Regions from separate parts of the Cytobacillus sp. SAFR-174 genome, predicted to be linked through region 3. Evidence: predicted binding sites of a transcription regulator. Region 3 holds the regulator's gene; each other region holds the start of a gene.

Region 1 (8,314 bases), on a different contig from region 3:
AGTTTGTCCGCCTTCCATTCCCTGATTTTGCTGTTGGCCCTCTCCAAATTGGTACAACGGCATACCGCCATCATCAGCTAATTGACTATGAGGGAATTCCTGGCTTGGTGTTGCAGTACTATATGAATTAGGATCAATAGTGAGGTACCCATTATTTACTTTTTGTAACTCAAGCGGAGCTGTTCCCCGTCTTTCTCTGTCCACATTCACATTATTGGTATTGCTAATTTCCTTCAGGTCATCACCGGTTAATTCCCCAGTATCCATGCCCTGCTGATTATTATTACATGCAGCAAGCGTTAGAATAAGGAAAATACCAATAAAAAAGTTTTTCTTTAATAACATGGTCTTATTCTCCTTTAAAAAGTGTAAGTTTTACTCTTTTATCATACGGAGAAGGACGAAAAGTATAGGTGGAAAAATTGAGCAGTCATTTAGAGGACACTTTAAAAGGCTTTGCATAGTTTATTTATAAAAGATGAGAAGGAGGATTCTCTTTGAGGCAATATGTTATTACCGGCATGAATGGTGCCCATTATTACGGATATTCCCAGACGCAGTATGGTCCCTGGTGTCAGCCTATTCAACAAGGATATCCCTATCACAGCATTTGGCATCCGAGTCACTATCATTCCCTGCACTATACTGCTGCGCCGCTGCAGAGATATTTCTAAATATAAAAAACGCATGCCGGCAGATGACATGCGTTTTTTTATCTGATTATATAACTTGATCAGCTATTTTTTGAATCGCTGTAATGGCTTGTTCAAGCTGGTTTCTGTTCACATCATAGTGCGTAACAAAACGTACATAACTAGGTCCAAAAGTTCCTGACAGAACGCCTTCCGCCTTTAGTTTTTCAACAAATTCCGAAGAATTGGTCTTAAGTTTTTTTACATCTGCCACAATGATATTCGTATCCACCTGGTTTACAATTTCAATGCCTTTAATTTGGCCAAGCTGCTGTGCAAGATATTGGGCATTTTCATGGTCCTCTGCCAGGCGTTCTCTCATTTGTGTTAATGCAATAAGGCCTGGAGCAGCCAGGATGCCAGCCTGGCGGAGTCCCCCGCCAAGTCTTTTGCGCCATTTTCTGGCGGCTGTTATGAAATCTCTATTTCCTGCCAGTATGGATCCCACGGGAGCACCAAGCCCTTTGGACAGGCATACCTGGACTGTGTCGCAATGCTTAGCAAATTCGGACGCCGGGAGATTCAATGCTGCTGCGGCATTGAATAATCTTGCTCCATCTATATGTACAGGGACATTATTTGCTTTTGCGATTTTATGAATTTCTTTCATATTATCGGTGGGAATTACAGCACCGCCGGCTCGATTATGCGTATTTTCCAGACAAATCAAGCCGGTCTCAGGAAAATGCTGATCCTCTCCCCTAATGGCATACTCCACATCAGAAGGATTCATGGCCCCTCTTGTTCCATTTAACGTTCTCGTCTGGACACCGGCAAATGCAGAAGAAGCTCCGCTTTCATAATAAAAAATATGGCTTTCTGCTTCGAGGATAATTTCATTGCCAGGGCGGCAATGTGTTAAAATGGCGATCTGGTTTCCCTGTGTGCCGCTCGTTACAAAAAGAGCCGCTTCCTTTCCAAGCACTTCAGCAGCTGTTTCCTCCAGTTGATTTATGGAAGGATCCTCCCCATAAACATCATCTCCAACGTCGGCTTCATAAGCCGCTTTTCTCATAGCTTCAGTCGGCTTTGTGACTGTATCGCTTCTTAAATCAATCATTTCCTCACCCTGTCTCTATCTATTTTTACTTCATGTTACTGTACTATTCTGTATTTTTCAATTAATAAAAAGAGCCATTGCAGGCTCTTGATAATTTTTTTACAATCTATATAAATATGCCGGTCCATTTTTTAGTTGATAATGCCGTTTCCGGCTATATCCACTTTAACTTTTACGTTTATTGGCAGATTTGGGTATACATCGTCCTTCCATTTTATTGATTCCCATACAGAAGGGTGCATGGCAATGAGTCTTCTCCCGATACCCAGACCATCACAATTTGCAGCCTGCATTTTTTTTATTGTTCTGTTCGCATCCTTAGTCAGCTCTTGAGATAATTTTTTAATTAATTCTTTAATTTTATCCTGCTTATCCAGCTTATTCTGGGGAAACTCTGAAATATTAATTTTCATTTTTACTTTTATATCCGCACCCTGTATTGAATTGTTGCTGATTTGAAGCTTTAATTTGCTTGAAGACTTTATTACATCGAATGATATAAAGTTTAAATGCCCTATTTCTTCATTTTTTGTCGCTTTTTTTGTGAATCTCATGGTTTTCCCTAATTGATTATCCATAAGGATATACATTTTTGACTCATCTTCCCCAAGACTTTCACCGGTAAATGACCTTTCGTTGAACATGGCAAGTCCTTTAACTTGGACTTCATTATCCGAGGTCAGGCCGAGATATGGCAAGAGGAAATCTTCGCCGGGATCAAACAGCTCAGCGCAAATCGATTGGATATTTTCTTCTGTGATAAATGATACTATTTCTGTACTTACTATTAAGTTATGTAAATAATCACTAACCTTCCCTTCCTCCTGCAGCCTGCTTTTAAGGATTTCATCTCCTCTTCCTTCAGCAATCGCGATTTTGGCACTTAAGGAGCTTTTGGGATCGCGATAAAAAACGTCAAGAACCGGATATATATCCTGCTTTGCCAGTTCACTGCCAATAATCATTATTCTTAATTTGGAAGCATCAAATTTTTTTGGTGCTTTTTTGTCAATATTTACTCTTCCATCCCTGGGAGTGTTCCCCGTGGCTGTAACATATTCTGAACGGGCTTTTGATGGGGAATCCGGGCTTGTTCCCAGAACTGGTGATGTAACGCCATCACGTATTCTGCCGTCCGGTTCAAGATCAAAGCTTGCGCTCATATAAAGCCTTGCTTCTTTTAATAAGTTCTGATCCCAGCAGCCGGTCAGGAAGATGCTGATCATCAGGAGAAGAAGTATTCTTTTAAAGGTAATCAAAACGGCTGCTGCCCCCTTTTTGTTTTCTCTTGAATACGTAAGAAAAGACCAGCAATAGGAATGGGATTATAATGATAAAAAGTAAACTGACATAAGACATCAGTTGGGATAACTTCTCCGTTAATCCTATAATTGGCTTGATTCCACTGGCGCCAAGGAAAATTACAGCTGCAAAAATATAAACAAAGAAGCGGTTTTTCCCCTTAGGGATCAGTTTTTTTGCACTTTTTGCAGACATATAAAGGTAGCTCACAAAAGAAGTGAACACGGAAATAATCCAAATGGACAAAAAGAATAAATCGGTTCGTTCGATGATTTTAAACGAATAGGACTTTAAAATAAATAACATCGGTTCAGGAACGAGCGCAATCTCTTCTGGGCTGTAATAAATAAAGTGGATAATGATCAAATAGGTGTAAAGTAAAGTAATTAGCGCATTGGCACCGGTCATTATACGGTATCTTCGCTTGTGTTCAGCATTTGTCAATGAATAAATAACCAGAACCATCTCAAAGCCAAGCATAGCAATAACAGCTTCCTTGCTTCCCAGTAAAATATCCTTGATGCCTTCTTTACCGATAGGAAAAAGAAAATAAATATTTGCATCCTTTATCGTATATGAGATTAAAAAGATCAGCAGGAGCAGTAAGGGTGTGACCAATGTATAAAATCGGCCAATGACTCGAATTCCCTCCCTGCAAAGAGCGGCGGCCAAAAAAGAGAACATGCCTCCAATTGCCCAGCTTGGAGTTCTGGGAAGTATCCATGTGGCAATAATTTTGTTAAAGAGCGAAAGGATCATGACTCCAATCAATAAGAAATACAGAAGATATAAGCATATAATAAAGTTTCCGATTATCTTTCCAGCTGTTATTTGGGCGATGTCAAATATATTACGTCCATTAAATTTTTTCAGCAGGAAATAATACATAGTCAGAATGAGCTGAACAAAGACCCCTGCAACCATTAAAGATATCCAGCCGTCTGTCTTTGAAGCCTTATACATCGTGAAGGGAAGAGATAAAACTCCTACTCCAATTTGTGTTTGAATAATGATAAAAAAAAGCTGAGGAAGATCGATTGATTCTTTATTCTTCATGCTTCTTCCACCCTCTTGAATCCTTCTGCCTAAAAAGATCAATGGCACCCGAGCTTTGCGGGCGTTTATTCATCATCCAAAGCGGAATCCTGATAAATGTGTCTTTTATTTCCTTTAGACGAAATGGTGCAAACGGGGCAAAATACGGAACGCCAAAAGACTCCAGTCTGCATAGTGCAATTAATATATAGATGATCCCAAACATTAAACCGACAAAGCCCATTATGGAAGCGAGAATCATCAGAGGGAAACGAAGGAGCCGGACGGTAGTGCTCATTTCATTTGACGGTACCACAAAAGAGGAAACCGCAGTTAAAGCAACCACAACAATCATAATATTTGAAATGAGCCCCGCATTGACAACCGCATCGCCAATGACAAGTCCCCCTACTATTCCAATCGTTTGCCCAATCGGCCTTGGCAGACGTATTCCTGCTTCACGAATTAATTCAATGGTCAGTTCCATCATGAACGCTTCCAATAATGGCGGATACGGTATTCCCTCAACTGAATTTTTCAGCGGAATCACTAATTCATGGGGAATTACCTCAAGATGGAAGGCATTAATGGCGATATAAATCCCCGGAAGTGTAATGGCTATGATAAAACTTAGAAACCGGAGAACACGGATAAATGTTGCCGGTATCCATCTGCTATTGTAATCGTCAGGTGACTGATAGAAAGTAACGAACGTGGCAGGCATTATTAAAGCTGTAGGGGTGCCCTCAGCCATTAAGATAATCCTGCCTTCCGTTAAGTTTGCCATTACACGATCCGGACGTTCTGTATTAAGGATTTGCGGGAATATGCTGAATGCATTATCCTCAATAAACTCTTCAATATAACCGGGACTAATAATCATATCTGTTTTAATAAATGAAAGTCTTCTCTCAATCTCTCTGACAATTTCCTCATTTGCAATTCCTTTCAGGTATACTAATGAGATTTTCGTTTTTGACTTAGTCCCAATTGTCATATAACTGACAGTTAAATCCGGGCTTTCGATGCGGTTGCGGATCAGAAATATATTGGTCTGCAGGTTTTCTATAAAACCATCATGCGACCCTCTAACCACAACTTCATTTACAGGCTCCTGAATCGTTCTTTCCAGCTCTTTTGGGAAGCTTACCATATAAATTTTCTGTGAATCAGGAAGGCAGACCGCAAAGCTGCCTTTTAACAATAAATTGACTATTTCTTCTTCATTTTTTGTCTCCTTGCCGTGGAGAGAAACCAAAAACTCTTCAATGTGTTCCCCTTTTAAGTTGGATAAGGGCACAAATACAACCTCATAAAATTTCTCTTTTGAAACAACAGATTCAAGGTAAAATATCCTGATTTTTTGGTCATTAACTTGAATATTCCATTCCCTGAAATCCTGTGTGTCTTTGAATTTGCCCACAAAAGATAATAGCGGCTGCTGCATAGATTGATCCGTATTTTTATTGAGTTTGCGGATTTTATTGATTTTCATGCTGCGAAAGTTCATCTTGCTGCACCACGATTCGGATTTTTTTTGTATTTTCTCCTTATTTATCGAAAAAATTCCTTGGGAAAAATTAACTGAAACAAAGTTCATAAGTTGTTCAAAAGTTTATTTTGGTGTTAGAACGTTGTCGTAATGCTATTTGCAGAAAATGAATTCATGTCAAGAAGCTTTACATTTTTTTCCTTCTAAGTTTTGTCACAACTTTTCATATTTGCTTATGTTAATATCATTTACACAGTGATAACTAAGTTAAATAAGTGCTTTAAGGATGTGTAAGTTTTCAATAAATATATTTTTTTGACATCTTTGTGAAAACACGCACATTATTTGTGAATTATTTAACAATAGTTTTGTTTAAAGGAGATGAAACAACAGATGAAGAAAATGCTGCTCTCATTAACAGCTATATTACCGATGCTTATTCTCAGCGGCTGTAATATGGTTGTGTTTGAACCGCAGGGCCCTGTTGCTAGAAGCATTACCGAATTAATTAACTGGTCCCTGATCTGGATGCTTCTTGTTGTAGTCGTCGTATTTGGATTATTTGGCTACATCGTCTGGAAATATCGCGAGAAACCAGAAAATAAGGATTATGAACCGCCTGAGGAACATGGAAGCACACTCCTTGAAATTATCTGGACCGGGATTCCGATCTTAATTGTCATTGCATTAACGATCCCGACCGTAAAAACACTTTATGCTCTTGAAGAAGCACCAAAAGGCTACGAAGAAAAAGAGCCTATTACCATACATGTAACCTCTGCAGACTGGAAATGGATTTTCAGTTATCCAGAAGAAGGAATTGAGACGGTGAACTATGTCAATATTCCTGAAGATAGACCTGTGCTGTTCAAAATGACTTCTGCAAGCACCATGCAATCGTTCTGGGTGCCTGCACTTGGCGGACAAAAATACACCATGCCGAAAATGGAAACAGAATTATATCTTGTCGCAGACAACCCTGGATCTTATGAAGGCCAGAATACGAACTTTAACGGCCGCGGCTATGCGGATATGAAATTTGAAGTGCTCGCCCAAACCCAGAAAGATTTTGACCAATGGGTTGAAGATGTTAAGGATACAGCGCCTAAATTGACTGAGAAAGAATACGTTGGGCTGCTGAAGCCTACTCATTTAGGAAGACTGACCTATTCAAATACTCATTTGGAATGGGTTAACCATGCCGATCCTGACTCTAAGGCATATACAAATCCTGAACTCTACAGAGGTCATGGATATCAGGGTAAGACGTTCGAAGAAGACGATAATTATAAAAATAAGAAACCGAATGTAATTGAAGGTCATGGCGAAGATAAGGGCCATGATGTGAGTGAAGAAAACCATGGAGGTGACCATCATGGGCATTAAATGGGATGAGTTTTTTATTACGGGAGATCCCCTTATACTAGGTTCTCAGATTGCTATTTTGCTGACAATGATCGGTGCAGTGGCTGGGATTACCTATTTGAAAAAATGGAAATACCTGTGGACAGAATGGCTGACTACAGTTGATCATAAAAAAATCGGTATTATGTATATTATCTCCGCTGTATTAATGTTTTTCCGCGGCGGGATGGACGGGTTGCTGATGAAAGCTCAGACATCACGTCCCGAAATGGAATTCCTGAATTCCCAGCATTACAACGAAATTTTCACAACACACGGCGTGATTATGATTCTTTTCATGGCGATGCCGTTTTTGATTGGTTTAATGAACGTTGTCATTCCGCTGCAGATCGGTGCCCGTGACGTTGCCTTCCCTCAGCTGAATGCTCTAAGCTTCTGGCTGTTCTTCAGCGGAGCTATGCTATTCAATATTTCCTTCGTTATCGGAGGGTCACCTGATGCTGGCTGGACTTCCTACTTCCCTCTTGCAGGCAAGGAATTCAGTCCAGGCATTGGCAATAACTATTATGCAGTTGCCCTTCAGATTGCCGGTATCGGTACATTAATGACGGGTATAAACTTTATCGTCACGATTTTGAAAATGAGAACAAAAGGTATGACACTGATGAAAATGCCGATGTTCACGTGGACTACTTTCGTAACATCCATTTTGATTGTGGCTGCTTTCCCTATTTTCACTGTCGCATTGGCATTAATGACGTTTGACCGTCTATATGGAACACACTTCTTTACCGTATCCGGCGGAGGCATGGATATGCTTTGGGCTAACCTGTTCTGGCTATGGGGGCACCCTGAGGTATATATTGTTGCCCTTCCTGCTTTCGGGATTTTCTCAGAAGTCATTGCAACTTTTTCAAGAAAATCATTGTTTGGATATAAATCGATGGTATTTTCCATCCTTGGAATTGCGCTATTAAGTATGGTTGTATGGGTTCACCATTTCTATACAATGGGTTCAGGACCTGCAGTTAACTCATTCTTTTCCATCACGACGATGGCGATTGCCATACCGACTGGAGTTAAGATGTTCAACTGGCTGTTTACGATGCGTAAAGGCCGCATAAAAATTACGTCTGCAATGCTTTGGGCACTTGCATTCGTTCCTTGCTTTGTCATCGGCGGGGTTACAGGCGTTATGCTGGCAATGGGTGCAGCGGATTATCAGTATCACAATACCTTATTCCTGGTTGCCCACTTCCACTATGTATTAATTCCGGGTGTCGTGTTTGCAGTATTTGCAGGCCTGTACTACTGGTGGCCAAAAATGTTCGGCTTCATGCTGAATGAAAAAATCGGAAAATGGCATTT
Region 2 (8,314 bases), on a different contig from region 3:
AAATTGTCATAATTATCCACCTCGGTTTAATTATAGCTTATTTGAGGGGGAAATCATATTGGAATTTTGGTGAATTCAGACTCAGCGAGCACCAGTTTGCGAGTTTGTGTCAGAACCCTAGCTATCTTCTGACTCAGCGAGCATCTGTTCATGGGTTTGTGTCAGAACCTTAGCTATCTTCTGACTCAGCGAGCACCAGTTCACGGGTTTGTGTCCGAACCCAGGCCATCTTCGGACTCAGCGAGCACCAGTTCTCACTTTTGTGTCAGAACCCCAGCCATCTTCGGACTCAGCGAGCACAGGTTCTCCTTTTTGTGTCAGAACCCCAGCCATCTTCTGAGTCAGCAAGCACCCAGTTCACCGTTTTGAGTCCGAACCCAACACCCATAACAAATACAAGCTAAAAACAAAGCCCCAATCACAAAATTGGGGCATACCACGTAAAACGTTTCATCTAAGATCCTAAATCAAACCAAACTATCTATAACCCAGTCAAAATCCGATAAGCCCATTCCGCTTTCTCCTCACTCGGCGGCTCAATATCCTTCAGCGGATATTCCAATCCAAGCGCTTCCCATTTATATACACCAAGCTTGTGATAGGGGAGGACCTCAATTTTTTCCACATTATTCAATTCTTTTATAAAACAGCCCAATCGTTCGAGATCCCGTTCATCATCCGACCTTGTTGGCACCAGCACGTGGCGGATCCAGACAGGCACCTGATGATCAGACAGATACCGGGCAAATTGAAGGATGTGTCCATTTGTAAGTCCTGTCAGTTTTTTATGTTTTTCCCTATCAATGTGCTTCAAATCCAAGAGCACCAGGTCCGTATAGTTCATGAGCTCTTTCAGCTGTGCCTGGAAAAGCGGGGAGCTGGAATAGCAGCCTCCTGATGAATCAACGGCAGTGTGAATGCCAAGTTTCTTGCATTCTTTAAAAAGCTCTATAAGAAATGGAATCTGCAGTAAAGGTTCACCGCCGCTGACTGTGATGCCGCCTCCGGAAGCCTCGAAGAAAGGGAGATAGGATTGCAGGTCATTCATGATTTCTGAAACGGACATTTGCTTCCCTGTTCCAATTTCCCAAGTATCTGCATTATGGCAAAATTGACAGCGCAGGAGGCACCCCTGTGTAAAAATAACATACCGGATGCCAGGTCCGTCTACTGTACCGAATGTCTCTATTGAATGAATGTTGCCGTGCATGATCATCTTCCTTTCTATAAGCCCCGGGGCAGCCGCAGCTGCACCTTGCTAAAGCTTTTTGAAGAAGGGGGCCGAATAAAATGGCCCGCCATCCGATTGGTTACATGGATTCATGGAATGTTCGATTGATTACATCAAGCTGCTGCTCTTTAGTCAGCTTAATGAAGTTTACTGCATAGCCTGAAACCCTGATGGTCAGCTGCGGATATTCCTCCGGATGTTCCATGGCATCCAGAAGTGTTTCTTTATTAAATACATTGACATTTAAGTGATGCCCGGATTTTATGGCATATCCATCGAGTATGGATACCAGATTGCGAACACGGCTTTCATCATCCTTACCAAGTGCTTTAGGGACGATGGAGAAGGTGTTGCTGATGCCATCGAGCGCCTGTTTGTATGGCAATTTTGCAACAGAGGACAGGGAAGCAAGCGTTCCTTTCGTATCTCTTCCGTGCATGGGATTTGCACCTGGGGCAAATGGCTCTCCGGCACGCCTTCCATCAGGTGTATTGCCCGTTTTCTTGCCATATACCACATTTGAAGTAATGGTTAATATCGACATCGTATGCATAGAGTTTCTGTACGTCTGATGCTTTCGGAGCTTCTTCATAAACCGTTCCACCAGGTCTATAGCGATGCTGTCGACTCGATCATCATTATTGCCGTATTTCGGAAAATCTCCTTCTGTTATAAAATCAACCACTATCCCGTTCTCATCACGGATTGCCTTAACGGTTGCATATTTGATGGCACTTAGCGAATCGGCCGCAACACTCAGACCCGCAATGCCAGTGGCCATAGTTCTGAGAATTTCGGAGTCATGCAGAGCCATTTCAATTCGTTCGTAGCTATATTTATCATGCATGTAATGAATGATATTCAGCGTATTAATATAGAGGCCTGCCAGCCATTCCATCATAAAATCAAACTTCTCCATCACTTCCTCATATTGAAGGATGTCTGATGTTATTGGGGCATAAGCAGGGCCGACCTGAACGCCCAGTTTTTCATCTTTGCCGCCGTTAATGCTATATAAGAGTGCCTTTGCCAGGTTGGCTCTTGCTCCGAAAAACTGCATTTGTTTTCCGATTTCCATTGCAGAAACACAGCAGGCAATTCCATAATCATCGCCAAACTCAGGAAGCATGATATCGTCGTTTTCGTATTGAATTGAACTTGTTTCGATTGACATCCTGGCACAATATTTTTTGAAGTTCTCAGGTAGCTTGGCAGACCATAATACCGTTAAGTTCGGTTCAGGAGCCGGACCGAGATTTCTAAGGGTATGAAGGAAGCGGAAAGAATTCTTTGTGACAAGCGGGCGGCCATCAAGCGCCATCCCGCCAATGGACTCTGTCACCCATGTAGGGTCACCGCTGAATAATTCATTATAATCAGGCGTTCTGGCGAATTTAACTAGACGCAGCTTCATGACAAAGTGATCAACCAGCTCCTGCGCTTCTGTCTCGGTAAGTATCCCGTTCTTTATGTCTCTTTCTATGAAAATATCAAGAAAAGTGGAAACACGGCCAAGACTCATTGCTGCACCATTTTGTTCCTTGATGGCAGCAAGATAGGCGAAGTACAGCCACTGGAAAGCTTCAAGAGCATTTCCTGCAGGCTTTGATATATCAAAACCATAGCTGTTTGCCAGCTGCTTCAGTTCCTTCAGAGCCCTGATCTGTTCTGAAATCTCTTCCCTTAATCGGATATTTTCTTCCGTCATTACATTTGAGGTCGATTTCAAATCAGATTTTTTTGCTTCAATCAAGCGGTCAGCCCCATAAAGGGCAACCCTGCGGTAATCACCGATAATCCTGCCCCGGCCATATGCATCAGGCAGACCGGTTATAATGCCGGCCTTACGGGCGAGTTTCATTTCATCGGTATAGGCATCAAACACACCCTGGTTATGTGTTTTGCGGTAATCCGTAAATATCTTTTCCATATCTTTGCTGGCTTCATAGCCATATGCTTCACAGGCAGCCACAGCCATGCGGATTCCGCCAAATGGCTGAAGAGAGCGCTTAAATGGCTGGTCAGTCTGGACACCTACAATTTTTTCTTTATCCTGATACAGATAACCAGGTCCATGTGAGGTAATAGTGGAGACGATTTCTGTGTCCATATCGAGCACGCCGCCTTGTTCCCGCTCTTGTTTGGTGAGAGCCATTACTTTTTCCCATAATACCGATGTAGCTTGTGTCGGGCCTTCCAAAAAAGATTCATCTCCTGAAAAAGGTGTAAAGTTCTTTAATATAAAATCTCTAACATCAATTTCACGTGTCCAAATGCCTTCACTAAAGCCGTTCCATCTTTCCATGCCAGTTCACCTCAAAGAGATTATTTATATAACAGTTATTACAAATTTACTATACACTCAATATAACAGATTTTATGTGAAATAAATCACAAAGATTTTGAACGTATTGTGAAATGTAATAAGTTAAGTATCTTCAAGCAAAACGTGTAGTACAAAACCACCCGGATTTTTAGAACTGTTATATACAGATGGAACACTGCATAAAAAAACAGATAGCAATCACTTTGAAATTCTTACATTCTGCGCCAACAATTACCTGTTTATAAGAATAGAAGATTTTGATTAAATATAAATATGAAAACACTATCAAAACTTTCATTCATTTTAATGTTGTCTGTCGCACTTGTCTTTGGATTCAATTTTGATGCAAAAGCATCAACAGTACATACCGTTCAGCCAGGGGATACGATGTGGAAGATCGCGATGAAGTATCAGGTGGGAGTTCCTGAAATCATCAATTCCAATCAGCAAATCTCCAATCCGAACTTCATTTATCCCGGACAAAAGGTGAATATCCCTACTCTTTCAAAAGCCACAACAGGGGTGGAAGAGCAGGTAGTCCAGCTTGTTAACCAGGAAAGAGCAAAGTACGGGTTAAAGCCGCTGAAATCAAATTGGGAGCTTGCGAGAGTAGCAAGGTACAAATCTCAGGATATGATCAATAAGAAGTATTTCGATCACAACTCTCCTACATACGGAAGCCCGTTTGATATGATGAAGAGCTTCGGAATCACCTACCGAACTGCTGGGGAGAACATTGCTGCCGGGCAAAAAACGCCTCAGGAAGTAGTAACTGCATGGATGAACAGTGAAGGTCACCGCAAAAATATCCTATCTGCGAACTTCACAGAAATCGGAGTAGGCTACGCACAGGGCGGAACTTACGGACACTATTGGACACAAATGTTTATTGGGAAATAAGAAGAAAAGCTCCAGCGCCTTGCCCACCCCCGACTCCTCGAGGGGGTAGGGGCTGGAGCTGGACAGTAAAGAAAAGCACCGGAAGATTCCGGTGCTTTTGCTTTGCCCATTAATCTACTACAATATAAGCAATCATCGGTCCGCTATTATCTTTATCCGGATGTGTAAGACAAACAAGACGGTATATGCCTTCTTTTTCAAATTGAAGAGGGACCACTGTTTCTTCCGCTTTCTTTACAACTCCCTTAATATCGGTTCCTTCGATAATAAAAGGGTGCTCCATTCCGTTGACTCCCCAAATCTTCAAATTTACCTTTTCATCTTTTTCGAGAAAAATGGTTCCCGGATCCCAGCGATACGCTTCGATTTCCTTGCCATCAGGCAGCTTAGCTTTAAATTCTCCCGTAACCATATGGATTTCCCGGACTTTTTCACCTTCGGTCTGGTTGAAGACCGTCAAACTATCAGACTTTGAAAAAAACCATACAGATGCAGAAACAATGACTGAAAAAATGATGACAAAGGCAATGATGCTGCGTTTCTTTAATACAAGAAAAGGCATGGTCATACTCCTTCCAAAATTAGTTGTCCATATATAGATATGCTGTAAGGGCATCATAACTTGTCTACTATTTGCGGGATTTTTCCGATTTTTCTTTACAGCTGCTGAAAAATTATTTCATAATAGATTTAAAAAAGGATGTGGCAGCATGTACAAGGTACTTGTGGCCAATCGGGATGAGTACGATACAAAGGGTATAGAGTGGCTGTTGAGATCTTCAATGAATGCATGGGATGTGGAGTCTGCCGTAGATGAGGCAGGGCTTATTAAAAAGCTTGAGACTTTTCAGCCCGATCTGCTGATTTTTGAACTTGATTTGATAAAGGAAGATAGATACAGCTCTTTCTTAAAAACCATTCAAATTATAGGGCCGGATCTTATTGCACTTACAATGGAAGCCACCTTTTCACAGGCAAAACGAGCCATTGACATGGGTGTAGTCGATTTAATACTTAAGCCCATTTCAGCTGATATTTTACTGAAATCTGCAAGAAACATTCATAGGCGCCAGAAGCTGAAAACTCCAGCGGCTGTAAAAAGCTCAGGAATGGTTACTGATAAAGCCTTTCATTATCAGGATATATTTTTAGAAGCTCCAGAACCGGCAGAACGTTTTCTTTCCATTGGCATAAAAACTGAGAATGTCCTTGAGCTTCCAAAGTTATATGAATTTCTGGAAAGCTATGGGTTCCAGAAAAAAGCCGATTATTTTATTTTAAGTGACATGGTACTGATAGTTTCTGAAAAATCGGGCGTATCATGGAAAGAGGAGAGCGTCAGATTCATGAGGAATTGGCAGGAAAACTCAGCTGAACCAATTGCCATCAGCATTCATACGGGCCGAGATGATCAGAATACTCTTAAAAACCATTATGATGCGAACAGAAAATTAATGGAGTTAACTTTTTTCAGGGGATTTAATCAGGTAATTGAGGAAGCCTCATTGCCTAAATGGCTATCCATCGATCCCTTCTTAACCCCAGAGGAACAGAGCACCTGGATTGATTTCCTGAATCAGGCGGATTTAGAAGGGATCAAATCATGGTTTTCCAAAGAGTTTCTTATATTGGAAGATCCATATCCTGAACCCGGGCTTATCAGAATCAGGCTGACCAGTATTCTTGCTCAAATCCGCAGGCATATGAAAACATTCCGTCTGGCCGACGGAGATATGGAGAAGGAATACCTTCGTTTATTCCAGACGATCCTTTATTCGCCCTTGATTTACCGGATCATTAATGAAATGATCAGCTTCATTTCCTATGTGTTTGAGACCATTCGATCTGATAAGAAACTGAAGCTTGATCTTACAGACAGAGTCCAATTCTTTATAGAAACAAATTACTGGGACTCTTCGATCACCCTTGAAAGGGCAGCTGAATATGCAGATCGAAACCCGAACTATATCAGCTCCATGCTGGCAAAAAGATGCGGCAAATCTTTTCGGGAGCTCCTTAATGAAACCCGAATCAGGCAATCTGCCAAGCTGCTGCTGGAATCAGAAATGAGCATAAAAGAAATCTCATCCGTCTGCGGTTTTCGCAATCAGCAATACTTCAATAAAGTGTTCAGTAAAATTAAAGGTATGCCGCCTAATCAATTTAGAAAAAGTCTGCACAAAACCTCCTTTTAAATGGGAGGTTTTATTTTTGTTGATTTTTATAAAAACACAAATATTAATATAAAAATAGACTAAATTTAAGAATATAATCTTATATTTTTACAAAAAAACAAATCTAATTATTCTACTTTTCAGATAGTTCTCATTATAAAATCTAAATATGAGATAACATTGGAGGGATAACAATGAAAGCGGAAACAAAAAGAGAAATTAAAAATTATCAAGGCAGTGAGCTGCATGCAAAGGGCTGGATTCAGGAAGCGGCACTCCGCATGCTTATGAATAACTTAGACAAAGAGGTTGCAGAGATTCCGGAAGAGCTGGTTGTTTACGGCGGCATAGGGAAGGCTGCCCGAAATTGGGATTGCTATGATGCGATTGTAAAAACCCTGCATGAATTAGAAGACGATGAAACACTACTTGTTCAATCCGGAAAGCCGGTTGCGGTATTTAAATCACATAAAGATGCACCAAAGGTATTGATCGCCAACTCGAATCTGGTGCCGGCCTGGGCAAACTGGGATACGTTCCATGAGCTTGATAAGAAAGGCCTGATGATGTATGGCCAAATGACAGCCGGAAGCTGGATTTACATCGGAAGCCAGGGGATCGTGCAAGGAACGTATGAAACATTTGCTGAGCTTGGCCGACAGCACTTCTCCGGCTCACTGAAACAAACGATTACGTTAACAGCAGGCCTTGGGGGAATGGGCGGTGCCCAGCCGCTCGCCGTAACCATGAATGATGGTGTCTGCATTGCCATTGATGTGGATGAACACCGCATTGACCGCAGACTTGAAACGAAATATCTGGATACTAAGGTTTATTCCATTGAAGAAGCTATTAAGTTGGCAACAGAGGCAAAACAGGAAGGACGTCCCCTTTCTATCGGACTATTAGGCAATGCAGCTGAAATTCTGCCAAAAATGCTTGAAATGAATTTCACCCCGGATGTCCTGACTGACCAGACTTCTGCACATGATCCTTTAAATGGCTATGTTCCAATCGGCTATTCATTAGAAGAAGCAGCTGTTCTGCGGAAGCAAGATACTGCTGAATATGTTCAGAAATCAAAAGCAAGCATGGCTGTCCATGTTCAGGCTATGCTGGACATGCAAAAGAAGGGCGCAGTTACATTTGATTACGGAAACAATATCCGTCAGGTTGCAAAAGATGAGGGAGTCGAGAATGCATTTGATTTCCCTGGATTCGTGCCTGCTTACATCCGTCCGTTATTCTGCGAAGGAAAAGGGCCTTTCCGCTGGGTAGCATTATCAGGAGATCCTGAAGATATCTATAAAACAGATGAAGTGATTCTGCGTGAGTTTGCAGATAATGAACACCTTTGCAAATGGATCAAGATGGCACAGGAGAAAATTCAATTCCAGGGACTGCCTTCAAGAATTTGCTGGCTTGGTTATGGGGAGCGCGCAAGATTCGGAAAAATCATCAATGATATGGTTGCCCGCGGGGAACTCAAAGCACCGATTGTTATCGGGCGTGATCATCTGGATTCCGGTTCAGTTGCTTCTCCAAACCGCGAGACAGAAGCCATGAAGGACGGCAGTGACGCAGTGGCAGACTGGCCAATCCTGAATGCTCTGATTAATGCAGTCGGTGGAGCAAGCTGGGTTTCCGTCCACCATGGAGGCGGCGTAGGAATGGGCTACTCTC
Region 3 (8,314 bases):
AACGCGCTCCATTGCTTCAGCGATCAGCTGGCCAACTTCATTGTCAGCAGCAGAAATCGCAGCAACCTGTGCGATGGATTCTTTGTTTTCGATAGGTTTTGAAATAGCTTTTAACTCTTCAACAGCGGTAGAAACCGCTTTTTCAATTCCTTTGCGGATGCCCATTGGGTTAGCGCCTGCAGTTACGTTCTTAAGGCCTTCACGGATCATTGCCTGAGCAAGAACAGTTGCAGTTGTTGTACCGTCACCGGCAACATCGTTTGTTTTGCTTGCTACTTCAGCAACAAGCTTCGCACCCATGTTTTCAAAAGCATCTTCAAGTTCGATTTCCTTTGCGATTGTCACACCATCATTAGTGATTAATGGAGAACCGAATTTCTTCTCAAGAACCACGTTGCGTCCTTTAGGTCCAAGAGTTACTTTTACCGCATTTGCAAGGGAATCTACACCGCGAAGCATCGCGCGGCGGGCTTCTTCACTAAATTTAATCTCTTTAGCCATTGATAAAAACCTCCTCAAAAATTTTAGCTTTATCTTTTAATAATCTTCGTCTGATCGGCGCTTAGCCAATTACAGCAAGAATGTCATTTTCACGTAAAATTAAATATTCTTTGCCTTCATACTTCACTTCAGTACCAGCATATTTTGAGAAGATGATACGGTCGCCGTCAGCAACTTCAAGTGCAACACGCTCACCATTTTCAAGAACGCGGCCAGTTCCCACAGCTACAACTTTGCCTTCTTGAGGCTTCTCTTTAGCAGTGTCCGGCAGTACGATGCCGCTTGCAGTTTTTTCTTCAGTTTCAACAAGCTCGATAATGATTCGATCACCTAGTGGCTTTAACAAGTGAAACAACCTCCTCAAATAATATGTAAATATTTTTATTTATTAGCACTCTCTCTATTTGAGTGCTAACACAATTATTATATTAATGAATCTCATTTCTATTTGCAAGGGTGAAGCTTAAATTTTTTATAAAAAAATTCATTCGCGCATGCACGCTATATTTCGACACAAGTCATCTTTACCATAGTATTTTCCTGCTTGGGTGTGCTGATATTTGAAACCCGCTCCTTATAAAGAGTACAATGACTTTAGGACTTGTTTTCCAACACTCAGATTAAGGAGTAAAACATTTTGAAAAAGGAATACTGGATTATATTAATCGCCTATATTGCCATGCAGCTTTCAAGCTTATTTGGCGTTCCGCTCGTTTTATTAGCTGCCGATGCCCTGGGACAGAATCCGGAGAATATGCAGATTCTGGCTGTTGCCTATTGGCTCGTGATCAGTTTCACGATAACGCTGATCATTACACTTCTATTACTAAGGAAAGAAATGAAACGGGGACTGGATAGGGATGCCTCTTCTATAGCAGGCTCAGTGGGCTGGGCTATTGGAGGCATATTTTTGGCCCTGATCGCTCAAGCTACTGCTGCAAGCATCGAAAACCTGATCGGCATTGAAATGGGATCTGAAAATACACAGCAGATTATCCGGATAATTGAAGCATCGCCAATCGTCATTTTAATCAGTTCCGTCATCGGGCCCATCCTTGAGGAGATCGTCTTTAGAAAAGTTATTTTCGGCTCTCTTCACAAGCGCTTCAACTTCTTCCTTTCGGCCCTGATCAGCTCGGTCATTTTTGCACTTGCCCATTTTGAGCCTGAACATGTACTGTTATACTCAGCAATGGGATTCACCTTTGCCTTCTTATATGTCAAGACAAAGCGGATCATCGTGCCGATTTTTGCCCATGTGGCGATGAACACCTTTGTTGCGGTTGTCCAGCTGAATCAGGATAATATGCAAAAGTGGTTAAAGGAAATGGAAAACATGCAGAGCTTTATCAGCTTTTTCTAGCATAGCGAAATGCTGTGGAGTTTTAAAATTACTGGGGGATTATCATGAGAAGTACACCTTTGTTTTCAGGCTTTATTTACATCCTTCTCGGATGCCTTTTCACCTTTATAGCCATCCAGAATACCCAGCGGGAAGAAAGCTGGGGATTCTTTACTTATTTTCTGATGCTAATTGCCACATTTGATTTTGGCACCGGTCTCCGCTTGATTGGTCAGCATTTTAAAACGAAAAAATGAGCCCGCAATAGGCTCATTTTTTTTTACACTTCTTCAGGATAATTTTTCAGAAAATAAACCAGTGACTGCAATTCCACTGCCAGATCGATATGGTGAATCCGAATCGAGGACGGTACAGTGAGCCTCGCAGGTGTAAAGTTAAGGATTCCTTTTATTTTCGCATTCACCATCCGATCGGTAATCGTCTGGGCAGGCGGTGCAGGCACTGTTAGAATCGCCACCTGAATATTATTTTTAACAATCACTTCTTCAAGGTCATCCATATGATGGACCGGCACATCACCGATTTTCGTGCCAACCTTACTCTCATCCACATCAAATGCCACTTCTATTTTTGTATTATTATTTTTAAGAAAATTATAGTTAAGAAAGGCCGTTCCTAAATTCCCTACCCCAACCAAAGCAACTTTCGTAAGCTCGTCCTGGTCAAGAGTCTTCCGAAAGAAGCCCAGCAGGTAGTTCACATTATAACCATATCCCTTTTTCCCCAACGCACCGAAGTACGAAAAGTCACGGCGAATCGTGGCAGAATCCACTTTAACCGCCTCACTCAATTCTGCTGATGAGACTCTTTGTTTGCCGGAGGAATGAAGGTTCTTTAGGAAGCGGTAATATAAAGGCAGCCGTTTAGCTGTTGCCTGCGGTATCTTAATTGGTTCATTGGCCATTCGTCCATCCCCATTTCTTATGATGAATTAATTTCGTTTAAAATCTCCGTTTTTGCCTCCAGTTTTCTCTATTAAAAAGGTTGGCCCAATTACCATTCCTTTATCTACAGCCTTGCACATATCATAAACGGTCAGCGCACAGACAGAAGCAGCTGTTAACGCTTCCATTTCCACACCCGTATTTCCTTTTGTTTTAACAGAAGCCGTAATGATGAGGACGTACTCTTCCTCTTCTGCTTTCCATGAAAATGAAATGTCCACACCCTTTAGCGGCAGCGGATGGCACATCGGAATAATGTCCCAAGTTTTCTTGCTCGCCATAATGCCTGCAGTTTGTGCAACAGCGAGTACATCCCCTTTTTTCATGGAGTTGGAAGTGATCTTCTCGTATATCTCCTGATTCACCGTAATACTTGACTGAGCGATGGCCGTCCTTGACGTCTCAGGCTTATCGCTGACATCCACCATTTTTGCCCTGCCCTCTTGATTAAAATGAGTAAAATCCGCCATTAAAAACACCTCTCTTCAAAATCATACACTATTTTTCCGTTACTTTGTATGTGCTTTGTAAGGTTCTTCACATATTTATTTACCTTTTTTTATGATTTAATGCCCTTCATGCGTGCTTATAGTCCTGTCTCCTTTATTGCCGAACATATATGAATGAGTTACACTTACTCTATACCCGAGGTGAAAGAACATGATACTATTACAAGTCAATCAGCTGGCAAAAAGTTTTGGCGCTGATCCCATTTTAACGAATATAAAGCTTGAAGTACAAACCAGGGACCGGATTGCCCTTGTAGGGCGCAATGGAGCAGGAAAATCCACCCTTTTAAAAATAATTGCCGGACACATGGCATATGATTCCGGTGAGATTATAAAGCCAAAGGAAGTAACCATTGGATATCTTGCACAAAATACCGGCCTGGAATCGGAATTATCCATTTGGGATGAAATGCTGACTGTTTTCAGTCATTTGCAGAAGCAGGAAAAACAGCTCCGCAGCCTTGAAGAGCAAATGGCAAATCCTGATATCCTTAATAATTCTGATGCCTACGAACGCGTATTGAAAGATTACGACAAACTTCAGGTTGATTTCAAAGAAAATGGCGGCTATCAATATGAAGCAGATATCCGCTCCATTCTCCATGGACTCAATTTCAGCTCATTAGGCTATGATACTAAAATTTCGTCATTGAGCGGCGGACAGCGAACAAGGCTGGCCCTTGGTAAACTTCTGCTCACAAAGCCTGATATTTTAATTCTGGATGAGCCTACCAACCACCTTGATATTGAAACATTATCTTGGCTCGAACAATACCTGCAGGGATACAGCGGTGCTATTCTAATCGTATCACATGACCGGTACTTCCTTGATAAGGTCGTTTCCCAGGTTTACGAGATTTCCCGCCACCAAATAAGAAAGTACCCCGGAAACTATAGTTCCTATTTGGATCAAAAAGCGGCTAATTTTGAAAAAGAAATGAAGCAATTCGAGAAACAGCAGGAAGAAATCGCTAAGCTGCAGGACTTCATTCAGCGAAACCTCGCCCGGGCCTCCACAACCAAAAGGGCACAAAGCCGCAGAAAGCAGCTGGCCAGAATGGATGTTATGGACAGGCCTCTAGGAGACGAGAAATCAGCTTCTTTTGGGTTTGACATCGAGCGGCAGTCGGGCAATGAGGTTTTAAATATACATTCTTTAGCTATAGGCTACGATGAAAAAGTGAGCGAAAATATTTCAATGCGGCTGGCAAGAGGCGACAGCATTGCACTTGTAGGACCAAATGGAATCGGCAAATCCACATTGCTTAAAACCATCATTAAAAAAATCCCTTCTTTTGCAGGGGAGATTCAGTACGGTTCCAATGTGACAATTGGCTACTATGACCAGGAACAGGCAGAGCTCACAAGCAACAAAAGAGTCCTGAACGAATTATGGGATGAATACCCGCTGAAACCGGAAAAAGAGATCAGGACCATACTTGGGAACTTTCTCTTCTCCGGTGATGATGTTCTTAAAACCGTTTCAACACTGAGCGGCGGTGAAAAGGCCCGGCTCGCACTTGCAAAGCTTATGATGCAGAAATCCAATTTCTTAATCCTGGACGAGCCTACAAACCACTTGGACCTGGACAGCAAGGAAATTCTTGAAAATGCATTGATCGATTATCCCGGTACCATTCTCTTCGTCTCTCATGACCGCTATTTTATCAACAGAATTACAACAAAAGTAGTTGAACTTTCTGGAAGCGGGGCAACAGAATATCTTGGCGATTATGATTATTATGTAGAAAAAAAGCAGGAGCAGGAGGAATTGCTTGCACTTAATGAGCAAGTTGACACCACCGCATCGCAGCCTGTTAAGCAGGATAAAAATAATTATCAGCTGGATAAAGAAGCTAAAAAGCTCGAACGTCAGCGGAAAAGAAGAATGGAAGAAATTGAAGAACAAATAGAAGCCTTAGAAACAGTAATAGATGCTAATGATCAGCTTCTCTGTGATCCGAATGTTTATCAGGACCATGAAAAGGTGATGGAAATTACGAATGAGACGGATGAAGCAAAAGCAAAGCTGGAAGAATTGATGGAAGAATGGACGCTTTTAGCTGAAGAGGATTAAAGAAATATTCATAACTTTTAGACTGGTAGAATAGTCACTGCCAGTCTTTTTTATTATCCACAGAGATAATCACAAGAAAAACACAGTTATACGTACTCTCCACAGACTTTTCCACATTATCCACAATTTAAATTGATTTTATCCACATTATCAACATAAAATTCTGAAACAAACGATATTATCCACAGAAAAAGTCCCCTGTACTGTCGGGGACTTTTTCCTAAATTATTTATTATTGTGGATAGTAATGTCCAAACCGGGATTTGCATTTAAATCCAGACCGGCGAATTGTCCTTTATCAAACAGGACACTCCCTGCTGCCGCTATCATCGCTGCATTATCTGTACATAAAGATAATGGCGGAATAATAAGCTTTATATCCGCTCTATTTCCAAACTTCTTTTCCAAAGAAGCCCGAAGACCTTTATTCGCCGCAACTCCGCCTGCGAGCAGCAGCTGCTTCACCTGATACTCTTCAACTGCTCTTTCTGTTTTCGTTACCAGGACGTCAATAACACTATCCTGGAAGCTCGCCGCCAGATCCTCCGGTACTATTTTCTCTCCACGCTGTTCAGCGTTGTGGACAGTGTTGATAACCGCTGATTTTAAGCCGCTGAAGCTGAAATCGTATGAACCTTCTTCCAGCCAGGCTCTTGGGAGCTGAATAGTCGGATTCCCTTCATGTGCGAGTCTGTCAATGTGAGGACCTCCCGGATATGGCAGATTTAAGGTCCGGGCAACTTTATCATATGCCTCGCCTGCAGCATCATCCCTTGTCTCGCCAATCACTTCGAAATGGCCATGCTCCTTCATATAGACCAGTTCTGTATGTCCGCCAGAGACTACCAGGGAAAGTAACGGGAATTCCATTTCTTCCACCAGTCTGTTTGCATAAATATGGCCAGCAATATGATGCACGCCTACCAGCGGGATGCCGTGAGCAAACGCTACTGCTTTTGCGGCATTAACCCCGATCAGAAGCGCACCTACAAGGCCAGGTCCTTCCGTTACAGCAATTGCTGAAAGATCAGAATATGTGATGCCTGCCTTATATAATGCTTCTTCCAGTACGATTGTTATCTGTTCAACATGATGACGGGAAGCTATTTCGGGAACTACTCCGCCAAAACGTTTATGGCTTTCAATTTGGGATGCAACGATATTGGCTGCAATTTCACGTCCATTCTTAATGATGGCTACAGCCGTTTCGTCACAGCTCGTTTCAATCCCCATAATCCATTGATCTTTTTTCATTATAAATTCACCCACATTACTAAAGCATCTTCTTGATTATCAGTGTAGTAGTTCTTCCTGATGGCTCCGTTTTGAAAACCAAGCTTTCGGTATAAGGACTGAGCCGTGAAGTTGGATACCCTTACTTCCAGAGTCATTGTAATGGCTCCCTTTTCACTCGCAAGCTCCATTAGCTGCCTCATCAAAGCTTCTCCAAGTTTTCTCCCGCGGTATTCAGGGAGCAGCGCAACATTTGTGATATGAGCCTCATCCACGACTATCCATGCTCCACAATATCCTATTACTTTATCTTCTTCTTCTAAAACAACATACAAAGCAAACTGATTATGTGTTAATTCGTTAAAAAAGGCCTCCCTGCTCCAGGGTGTTGCAAAGGATTTGTGTTCGATCTCCAAAACATCATCAATATCCTCTTCATTCATCAAACGGAAAGTTAAGGATTTATTCATACGTCCGCTTCCTCATCTATAACTTTTTTTCCTTGTTTGCTTTTATCCAATTAGCTTCAGCTTCCGCAATCCTAATGTAATTAGGTACAAAAGAATGGACATCCTCAGCCTCGCGGTCTCGTCCTAATAAAGCAAGTTCGGCCGGCCTTGGGTTATGTTCTGCAGATGAAGCAAACACTGCCCGCTCATTAAGGAATTCTGCGAATACATCTTTATGTAAGGGCAAATCATTCCCAATGAAAAGAACGTTTTCCTGCTGTTCTGAAAGCATGGCTGCCCAATCTTTTGAAAGCAGGAGCTGGTCTTTGACAACCGATACTAACTGTCCATCCCTATACTGATACAGGCCGGTATATATTTGCCCTCTCCGTGCATCAAATATGGGAGAAATGACTCCATTAAAGTATCTGCCAGCCGAGGCTGCATAAACTTCAAGACTTGATACCCCAATAAGCGGCTTATTTAAAGTCCATGCCAGCGTTTTTGCAATCGTGACCCCGATACGCACTCCTGTATACGAACCAGGTCCTTTCGCCACAACAATTTTATCTAATTCAGCTGGCTTAACACCGCAATCTTTCATTAAAATATCAATAGCCGGCATAACCCGGACAGAATGATTCTTTTTTACATTTGTAATATATTCGCCTATAACCTGATCGCCATCCAGAAGAGCTACTCCCAGAGGGTAATTGGATGTATCTATGGCCAAAACCTTCATGACATAATCTCCTTACACAATTCCTCATATCTTCTGCCCTGAGGTTCCAGGACAAGCCTTCTTGAGTCATGATCATCAAGATATAAATAAATCGTCAGTAACTCTTCGGGCAGCTGTTCTTTAACAAGATGAGCCCATTCTACAACTGTGACCCCATTGCCATCAAAATATTCATCAAACCCCAAATCCTCAAAGGAATCTTCAACTCTATATACATCCATATGATAAAGGGGCAATCTTCCGTGGTATTCTTTAATAATCGTAAAAGTAGGGCTATTTACATTACGTGTTATATTAAGCCCTTTGGCCAGACCCTTGGTGAAGGTCGTTTTCCCTGCACCCAAATCGCCTTCCAAAGCAAGGACATCCCCCGGCTGAAGCAGGCTGCCAAGCTTTTCTGAAAACCCCATCGTATCCTCTGGCTTCTTTGAGATAAACTCAAATTGACTCATATGTTTCAACACCTTTTATGATCTAATCTATAAACGAAAGGCTC
Region 4 (8,314 bases), on a different contig from region 3:
GCCTAATAGGGCTGATACCTCTGAACCTGCCTGTGTGAAACGGAAGATGTTATCCATGAAGAAAAGAACGTCCTGTCCCTGGTCATCACGGAAGAATTCTGCCATAGTCAAACCAGTCAGGGCAACACGCATACGCGCTCCCGGCGGCTCGTTCATCTGGCCGAATACCATCGCTGTTTTCTTGATAACGCCTGAATCCGTCATTTCATGATAAAGGTCATTACCTTCACGCGTACGCTCACCAACACCGGCAAATACAGAAATACCGCCGTGCTCCTGAGCGATGTTATTGATCAATTCCTGGATTAATACGGTTTTACCTACTCCGGCACCACCGAACAGACCGATCTTACCACCTTTAATGTATGGAGCAAGAAGGTCTACTACCTTAATTCCAGTTTCAAGAATTTCTACTTCAGTAGAAAGCTGCTCAAACTTAGGAGCCTCTCTGTGAATAGAATCACGACGTGCATCTGCTGCGATTGCAGGATCTAAGTCGATTGATTCACCAAGCACGTTAAATACACGTCCAAGTGTTACATCACCTACTGGTACAGAGATAGGAGCACCCGAGTCAATAACTTCACTTCCGCGCTGTAAGCCGTCAGTAGAAGACATTGCAATGGTGCGGACTGTATCATCACCTAAATGAAGGGCAACTTCAAGGGTTAAGTTGATGGCAACTTCAGATTCGTTACGCGCTGGGTTTGTAACAGTCAATGCATTATAGATCGCAGGTAGCTGGCCGCTTTCGAACTTTACGTCAACAACCGGACCCATAACTTGAAGAACGCGTCCTTTGTTCATCTTTTTCCCTCCTCTTTCATTTCACGTAATGGGAGAGTACAGGCAGGACCCGTTCTCCTCATTTCGTTTGTGTCTAGCTCCAGCGCCTAGCCCCTCGAGGTCATAAGCCAATCCCTTCCGGAAGGAAAGAACACCTTCCAAAAGGGCTCGTCTTATGCTTGTCGGGGCTGACCGAGGCGCTTCCGCTTTTCGTTTTTATTCTAACGCGGCTGCTCCGCCGACGATTTCGGTAATTTCCTGCGTGATAGCTGCCTGACGGGCACGGTTGTAGCTTAAGCTTAACGAGTTGATAAGCTCTTTAGCGTTATCCGTTGCATTCTGCATCGCTGTCATCCTTGCAGCATGTTCACTTGCCTTACTGTCTAAAAGCGCTCCGTAGATTAAGCTTTCAGCGTATTGAGGCAGCAATACTTTTAAAATTTCTTCAGCGGAAGGTTCAAACTCATAAGATGTAAGCTTTGTCGAGCTGGAGATATCCGTAAGCGGAAGAAGCTTCTTCTCTGTTACATCCTGTTGAATCGCGCTGACATAATGGCTGTAATACATATATAATTCATCAAATGTCTCATCAGCGAACATGCCAACTGTTTTGCTGGCAATATCCTTGATTTCAGCAAATGCAGGCTGGTCCGCAACAGCAACAATATCCAGAATGACGTTCATATTGCGCTTTTTGAAAAAGTCACGGCCCACACGTCCGACTGCAATGATTGCATACTCATCCGGTGATTTATGGCGCTTTTGAATTGTCTGGTAGACATTTCGCAAAACGTTACTGTTATAAGCTCCCGCAAGTCCGCGGTCAGAAGTGATTACGAGGTAACCAGTTTTCTTGACTGGGCGGCTGGTCAGCATTGGATGTGATACATCTTTGCTTCCCAAAGCGATGCTTGCCGTAACTTCCTGGATTTTCTCCATATAAGGCACGAATGACCTTGCATTCATTTCCGCCTTATTCATTTTCGCAGCCGATACCATCTGCATTGCTTTTGTAATTTGACTCGTTTTCTTCGTAGAAGTAATACGATTTTTTATATCGCGTAATGATGCCACAGGTTCTCACCACCCTTATACAAGTTTGTCAGAACCGAATGCGAGCTGCTTAGATGGGGAGCACTTCCCCATCCAGGCAATCTCCATTATTCGGATACTGCGAAAGTTTTCTTAAAGTCGTTAATCGCAGATGCCATATCGTCATCAGAAGGAAGTTCTTTTGTAGTCACGATATGGTCTAACAAATCTTTGCGGTTATGGTCTAACCATGAAAGGAATTCAGATTCGAAACGACGAATATCCTGTACAGGAATGTCATCTAAGAAGCCGCGAGTTAGAGCGTAAAGGATTGCAACCTGCTTCTCAACTTTTAACGGCTTGTTAAGATCCTGCTTTAGAACCTCTACTGTACGGGCACCACGGTTAAGTTTAGCCTGTGTTGCTTTATCAAGGTCAGAACCGAACTGGGCAAATGATTCAAGTTCACGGTATGAAGCAAGGTCAAGACGCAGTGTACCTGCAACCTTTTTCATTGCTTTGATCTGTGCAGATCCACCTACACGTGATACAGAAAGACCTGCGTTGATCGCCGGACGTACACCGGAGAAGAATAGGTCAGACTGAAGGAAAATTTGTCCGTCAGTGATTGAGATAACGTTTGTCGGAATGTAAGCAGAAACGTCGCCTGCTTGTGTTTCGATAAATGGAAGCGCAGTGATTGAACCTGCACCTTTCGCATCACTTAGCTTTGCAGCGCGCTCTAATAAGCGGCTGTGCAAGTAGAATACGTCCCCTGGATATGCTTCACGGCCTGGAGGACGGCGCAATAGCAATGAAAGCTCACGGTAAGCAGAAGCTTGCTTTGTCAAGTCATCATACACAACAAGAACGTGCTTGCCGTTGTACATGAACTCTTCACCCATTGTTACACCGGCGTAAGGAGCCAGGTATAGCATTGGAGCAGGCTGTGATGCAGATGCTGTTACAACGATTGTGTAATCAAGCGCACCTTGCTTACGAAGTGTTTCTACTGCATTACGAACTGTAGATTCTTTTTGTCCGATTGCCACATAGATACATACCATATCCTGATCTTTTTGGTTCAGGATTGTATCGATTGCAACGGATGTTTTACCTGTTTGACGGTCACCGATGATTAACTCACGCTGTCCGCGGCCGATTGGCACAAGTGCGTCAATCGCCTTGATTCCTGTTTGAAGCGGCTCGTGTACGGATTTACGATCCATAACACCTGGTGCCTGGCTTTCAATCGGACGTGATTTTGTTGTGTTAATTGGTCCCATGCCATCTACTGGCTGTCCAAGAGGGTTTACTACGCGGCCGATAAGTTCTTCACCAACCGGTACCTCCATGATGCGGCCCGTACGGCGTACTTCATCGCCTTCACGGATTTCTGTAAATGGTCCTAAAATGATAATACCGACGTTATTTTCTTCAAGGTTTTGTGCCATACCCATAACGCCGTTTGAAAATTCAACAAGTTCTCCAGCCATGACATTGTCGAGGCCATGAGCACGAGCGATACCGTCACCAACAGAGATAACCGTACCTACATCACTCACTTGAATTTCCGACTGATAGTTTTCGATTTGCTTTTTTATCAGCGCACTGATTTCTTCAGCATTGATGCTCATGAGTTTCACCCCTATCTACGAATCTTAGCCTAACAATTGACGTTCAAGACGCTCTAGCTTCCCGCGCAAGCTGCCGTCGAAAATCCGGTTTCCGATTCGAAGCTTGATGCCGCCGAGCAAGTTAGTATCAACTATATTGTCAATACGAAGTGATTTTTTTCCAACCTTAGCTGCAAATGACACAGATAATGCTTCCTTCTCTGCTTCAGATAGCGGACGGACAGTGTATACTTTTGCATCCGCAATTCCTTTTTTGTCATTCGCCAGGCTTATAAAATGATCTGCCACATCAGAGATATGATCTTCACGGTGGCGTTCAATTAATATCATTAATGTGTTTAGTACAAAGGTGTTCACAGATGCAAATGCTTCTTTTAAAATCTCTTTTTTCTTCTCGATTGAAAGCTTTGGAGATTTCAAAACAGACTTTAAATCTGAGTTATGGTTTACTACTTCTTTCACTGCACGAAGCTCTTCTTCCATTTGGTCAAGAAGCTGGTGTTCATTCGCAAGCTGGAAAAGAGCCAACGCGTAGCGCTTTGCTACTGTGGAGCCCGTCATCGCTTTTCTCCTGCCTCTTGAATGTATTCATTGATCAGCTTTTCCTGATCAGCTGCACTTAGTTCCTTCTCGATAACCTTGGAAGCAATTAGGACAGACAATGAAGCGACCTGCTCGCGGATAGCGGCAACCGCCTGTTCTTTCTGCTGCTCGATTTCAAGCTTTGCAGATTCCTTAATGCGCTCAGACTCAGTGCGGGCAGCCGCAACGATCTCCTCACGCTGAACATCGCCTTGTTTCTTCGCATTTTCGATAAGACCCTGCGCTTCTGTACGTGCTTCTTTTAAAAGACTTCTTTGCTCTTCTAAAAGTTTCTTTGCTTCTGTACGGCTTTCTTCTGCCGCTTGAATTTCACTGGCAATGTGCTCTTCACGCTGCTGCATAATGCCCATTAACGGACCCCACGCGAATTTTTTCAGCAATGCCAACAAGATAATGAACATGACCAGCTGGTACAAAATGTCCCCGCCGTTAAAACCGCCGCCTGCAGCGCCTAATACTAGACTGTTTGTTAACACCCTCGATTCACTCCCTTCAAGAGTTGTTCCACTTATGAAACGGAGTCATATGCATGATTCCGAATTAGTTTACGGTAAAAAAACATAAAGGAATGGCGAAGGTTCATGGAATGATCTTCGCCATTTTTGAACGATTGGTACAGTATTAATTAACCGCCGATAACCATGAACGCGATAACAACGCCAATGATCGGAACGGCCTCAACTAGTGCAACCCCGATGAACATTGTAGTTTGAAGCATACCGCGAGCTTCTGGCTGGCGAGCCATACCTTCTACTGTTTTTGAAACGATAAGACCGTTACCGATACCGGCACCTAGTGCTGCTAAACCGATTGCAATTGCTGCTGCTAAAAGACCCATTATTGAGTTCCTCCTTAAATTGTATGAAAATTTATTTGTTTAAAATGTTTTGTCCATAAAATGAACAGGTATATATTAATGGTCCTGGCTCACTTTGTGTGCCATATAAACCATTGTTAACATACAGAAAATGAATGCCTGGATAGATCCGACAAAGATTGAGAATCCCTGCCATACAAGTGTTGGTATAACTGCGGCAAGCATTCCGCCTACACCGGCACTTGCGAGTCCTCCGACAAGCAACGTCAGCAGGATTTCACCTGCGTAGATGTTACCGTAAAGACGAAGTCCTAATGTCAGAGTATTTGCAAACTCTTCAATGATTTTCAATGGGAACAAGAAAGGCATTGGCCTGATAAAATCCCGGCCGTATTCTCCTACTCCTTTAAGCTTTACGCCATAGTAATGCGAAAGCCCGACTACCATTGCCGCTAATGTTAAGGTGATAACAGGATCGGCTGTTGGCGATTTCCACCATAAAGTGTGATCATAAGTGATCGCGAACGGAAGTCCGAGCATGTTTGAAACAAAAATATACATGATCAGGGTTAATCCAAGGATATGGAATCTTCCGCCTGTCTTCCAGTCCATCGTACTGTTAATGATATTCTTAACAAAATCCATTACCCATTCGAAGAAGTTTTGCATCCCCGTTGGTTTCATGGCCAATCGACGGGTTGAAAGCAAAGCAATAATGAATACAATAGCACTTGCCACTGTGATCATCAGTACGTTTGATAAGTTAAAATTCAATCCTAAAAAGTCCACTATAGGAGCTTCATGATGCAATAGTGTTCACCTCTCTTCCCGCTATTTACGTAATTGAAAAGATTGAAGAAAATAATCTATCATAATGACAATATAGGATGTCATTAATCCAAATACCACACTGATCAGATGCAGCTTCTCAGGGTATTCCAGAGCGATCATCACAGCAAATACTGCTGTAGCCATTCTGGATACCGTTCCAAGTGAACGCACCTTCTCGCCTCTCTCGACCGCCTCTCCAAACTGCAGCGCCTTTCGGGAAATCAGCCACAAATTGAACAGACTTAAGCTTGTACCAAAGATCAAGCCAAGAAAAATAGATTGATAAGGTGTAAAACCCCAGCCGAGAACGTATACAGACAACAAAAGGAATATGTATTTCCGCTGTCTTTGAAAAGTTGCTTTGATTTCCGGCATGTTGTTCATTCCCCTGTGAAAAAATGTTGGATTAGGCGAAGCATGGCGTAAATCCCGGCGCCCAGTCCAATGAACAAGCCGATTAAAAGGAATAAAGGCTCAGTTCCTGCCTTGCTGTCAAGCCATCTTCCGGCGAAAATGCCAATGAGCGTGGAACCTACTAACTGGGAAAGAATGGCGGACATTAAGGCCACCGCCTTAAATGGGTTGCGGTCTTTTTGACGCATAAAAACGCATCCTCCCTTAAAGAGAATGGTAAGAGGGTTTTGAGGCCATAAATAATCATATAAACATCATGCAGAAGTGGGAAATATGTCTGCAAAAATATTTTGAAAACCCTATCATCTTTTACCCTTTGTAAGCATACAATAGGGCTTTGTCAATGTCAATGCGTTTGGAGTGAAAAAGTTCACAAACAAAAAGGCAAAAATATGGTATGTTCACATATTTATCACATTTGATTTTCGGATTTTCTATTGAAAAAGGAGCGAGATTCTGCATCGCTCCTGAAAACGCTTTATTTTCATTTACTTCGCACTCTCTTCTGATTCTGCTGAAGGCTCCGGTTCACCCAGCTGGCCATCCGGCCTCACAAATAGATAGGTTTCGATCCAGTCTTCCCTGCCGGCCTTTTTGGCAAACACTTTCGCCAGGTATAGCCCCGGACCGGGGAGTTTGTCAGCAGGGATTTCCTGCAGCAGCTGCCCCTTGCCGGCATTTCTTTTCCAATCCAGAAATCCCATGAAACGGAGACTTTCCGAATCAAACATTGCAATTCCGAATTCCTCTGCCCCGCCCGGCAGATACACTTCATATCGATACGTGCCTGGCTTATCTCCTTTGCCGATTCCAAATCCCATCACCCTTGGGTAATCCGGCTCTTCCAGCACATACAGGTATGGAATATGGATACTCTCTGCACCTGCTTTCAATAAAAGGTACCCGTCATGGATCTTTTTCTGTAAAAGGGTCGGATCAGCAGACATTTTAATTTCAGCCTTTTTCTTTTCGCCCGGGTTCAATTGAAACGTCATAGGCATTTCCCAATTGATGCCCTGCTCCTTATGTGGTACGGAAAAGGAATAAGACTGCGTGTTTTCACTTATATTTTCAACCGTTATAAAACTGCTGTGGTCATGAAGCCTGTCTGCGATCTGAAATTTCCCGAATTGCATGGACGCCGGGAAGACAAGCGTTTCTGCTTTCAGCGCCTGATCAAGCTGTATCCTGCCGGCCCCCTGCTCATACGTTCTATATGTTTGTCCATCCGCATTCCTAATAAGTTTAGCGGTATTCATGAGTGCCGCCTTGATTTGTTCCGGCCCCCATTCGGGATGAGCCTGTTTGAGGATCGCACAGGCACCTGCTACATGCGGAGCGGCCATGCTTGTTCCCTGGAGCGGCAGGTAGCCGCCGGGAATGGTGCTATTTATGGCAACTCCCGGTGCCACAACATCCGGTTTAATTTCCCATGTGGATGTAACAGGTCCGCGGGAGCTGAAGTCAGCCAGTATGTCCCTTTCTTCTATTATATTAGTCCGGGCAAGTAGCCTTCCTTCCTTCATGAGCTTCTTGAGCTCCTCTCCTTCTTCCTTTGAAAGCGCCGCTGCCGGAATGGGAACCTGGCTGTCCAGATTGCCGAAGAACCTGCCTTTTGTATTGTTATAGATAATGATTCCTTCTGCTCCTGCTTCCATCGCATGGACAGCTTTATCTGTAAACGTCAATTCCCCTCTTTCTATTAGTACTATTTTTCCTTCCGCATTCTTTAATTCATCCGGATGTCCAAGTCCCCCATCGATCATTTCATAGGAGCGGTCAAATTCCCATTCCTTTGAACCCTGGAGCAAATCAAGGCGGATTTCGCGTCCGTTTATGCTCAAAAATGGCACCTTTATTGTTGGTGTAGAGGCTCCGACAGAAATAGCCTTCGACGCTGTTCCTGGAGATCCGACTGTCCAGATATTTGGTCCCGAATTGCCTGATGAAGTGACAGCCGTTATTCCTTTTTCAACCGCTTTATTCAGAGCCATGCTTATTGGAAGGTCTGGCCCGTTTACGTTATTTCCCAATGAAAGGTTTAACACATCCACTTTATCCTTTATGGCCTGTTCGATGGCCGCTATCACCTGTTCTGTTGTTCCGCTTCCGCCTGGTCCGAGAGCCCTGTAAGCGATGATAGTTGATTCCGGTGCAACCCCCTGGATCCTGCCATTTGCCGCAATGATGCCCG

What was found. Region 3 encodes Rex, which represses fermentation and respiration genes when NADH is low (regulators of the CRP and FNR family bind a similar motif). Its sites were predicted from a motif close to TTGTGAAATATTTCACAA; they were not measured.
Region 1: qoxA (cytochrome aa3 quinol oxidase subunit II) is a predicted target of Rex. The motif match lies at 5,927-5,944, and genes of this name have one in related genera.
Region 2: pflB (formate C-acetyltransferase) is a predicted target of Rex. The motif match lies at 3,611-3,628, and genes of this name have one in related genera.
Region 4: ACTHRG_RS04325 (AtpZ/AtpI family protein) is a predicted target of Rex. The motif match lies at 6,479-6,496, and genes of this name have one in related genera.

What each region holds. Positions count from the first base shown of each region.
Region 1 covers NZ_JBQCMZ010000002.1:260,493-268,806, reverse strand. The annotation lists gene ACTHRG_RS03630 (CAP domain-containing protein) at 1-345, opposite strand, end outside; gene ACTHRG_RS03625 (hypothetical protein) at 498-674, shown strand; gene ltaE (low-specificity L-threonine aldolase) at 721-1,752, opposite strand; gene ACTHRG_RS03615 (Ger(x)C family spore germination protein) at 1,884-3,011, opposite strand; gene ACTHRG_RS03610 (GerAB/ArcD/ProY family transporter) at 2,998-4,110, opposite strand; gene ACTHRG_RS03605 (spore germination protein) at 4,100-5,599, opposite strand; gene qoxA (cytochrome aa3 quinol oxidase subunit II) at 5,975-6,967, shown strand; gene qoxB (cytochrome aa3 quinol oxidase subunit I) at 6,957-8,314, shown strand, end outside.
Region 2 covers NZ_JBQCMZ010000002.1:307,469-315,782, forward strand. The annotation lists gene ACTHRG_RS03825 (hypothetical protein) at 1-10, opposite strand, end outside; gene pflA (pyruvate formate-lyase-activating protein) at 482-1,210, opposite strand; gene pflB (formate C-acetyltransferase) at 1,311-3,536, opposite strand; gene safA (SafA/ExsA family spore coat assembly protein) at 3,831-4,457, shown strand; gene ACTHRG_RS03845 (hypothetical protein) at 4,567-5,019, opposite strand; gene ACTHRG_RS03850 (response regulator transcription factor) at 5,168-6,652, shown strand; gene hutU (urocanate hydratase) at 6,826-8,314, shown strand, end outside.
Region 3 covers NZ_JBQCMZ010000025.1:566-8,879, reverse strand. The annotation lists gene groL (chaperonin GroEL) at 1-501, opposite strand, end outside; gene groES (co-chaperone GroES) at 563-847, opposite strand; gene ACTHRG_RS20230 (CPBP family intramembrane glutamic endopeptidase) at 1,139-1,864, shown strand; gene ACTHRG_RS20225 (YdiK family protein) at 1,909-2,100, shown strand; gene ACTHRG_RS20220 (redox-sensing transcriptional repressor Rex) at 2,124-2,768, opposite strand; gene moaC (cyclic pyranopterin monophosphate synthase MoaC) at 2,796-3,278, opposite strand; gene ACTHRG_RS20210 (ABC transporter ATP-binding protein) at 3,469-5,394, shown strand; gene tsaD (tRNA (adenosine(37)-N6)-threonylcarbamoyltransferase complex transferase subunit TsaD) at 5,620-6,648, opposite strand; gene rimI (ribosomal protein S18-alanine N-acetyltransferase) at 6,648-7,097, opposite strand; gene tsaB (tRNA (adenosine(37)-N6)-threonylcarbamoyltransferase complex dimerization subunit type 1 TsaB) at 7,114-7,818, opposite strand; gene tsaE (tRNA (adenosine(37)-N6)-threonylcarbamoyltransferase complex ATPase subunit type 1 TsaE) at 7,815-8,270, opposite strand.
Region 4 covers NZ_JBQCMZ010000003.1:78,469-86,782, reverse strand. The annotation lists gene atpD (F0F1 ATP synthase subunit beta) at 1-807, opposite strand, end outside; gene ACTHRG_RS04360 (F0F1 ATP synthase subunit gamma) at 1,003-1,860, opposite strand; gene atpA (F0F1 ATP synthase subunit alpha) at 1,947-3,455, opposite strand; gene ACTHRG_RS04350 (F0F1 ATP synthase subunit delta) at 3,480-4,016, opposite strand; gene ACTHRG_RS04345 (F0F1 ATP synthase subunit B) at 4,013-4,534, opposite strand; gene atpE (F0F1 ATP synthase subunit C) at 4,684-4,896, opposite strand; gene atpB (F0F1 ATP synthase subunit A) at 4,972-5,685, opposite strand; gene ACTHRG_RS04330 (ATP synthase subunit I) at 5,707-6,081, opposite strand; gene ACTHRG_RS04325 (AtpZ/AtpI family protein) at 6,087-6,308, opposite strand; gene ACTHRG_RS04320 (S8 family serine peptidase) at 6,609-8,314, opposite strand, start outside.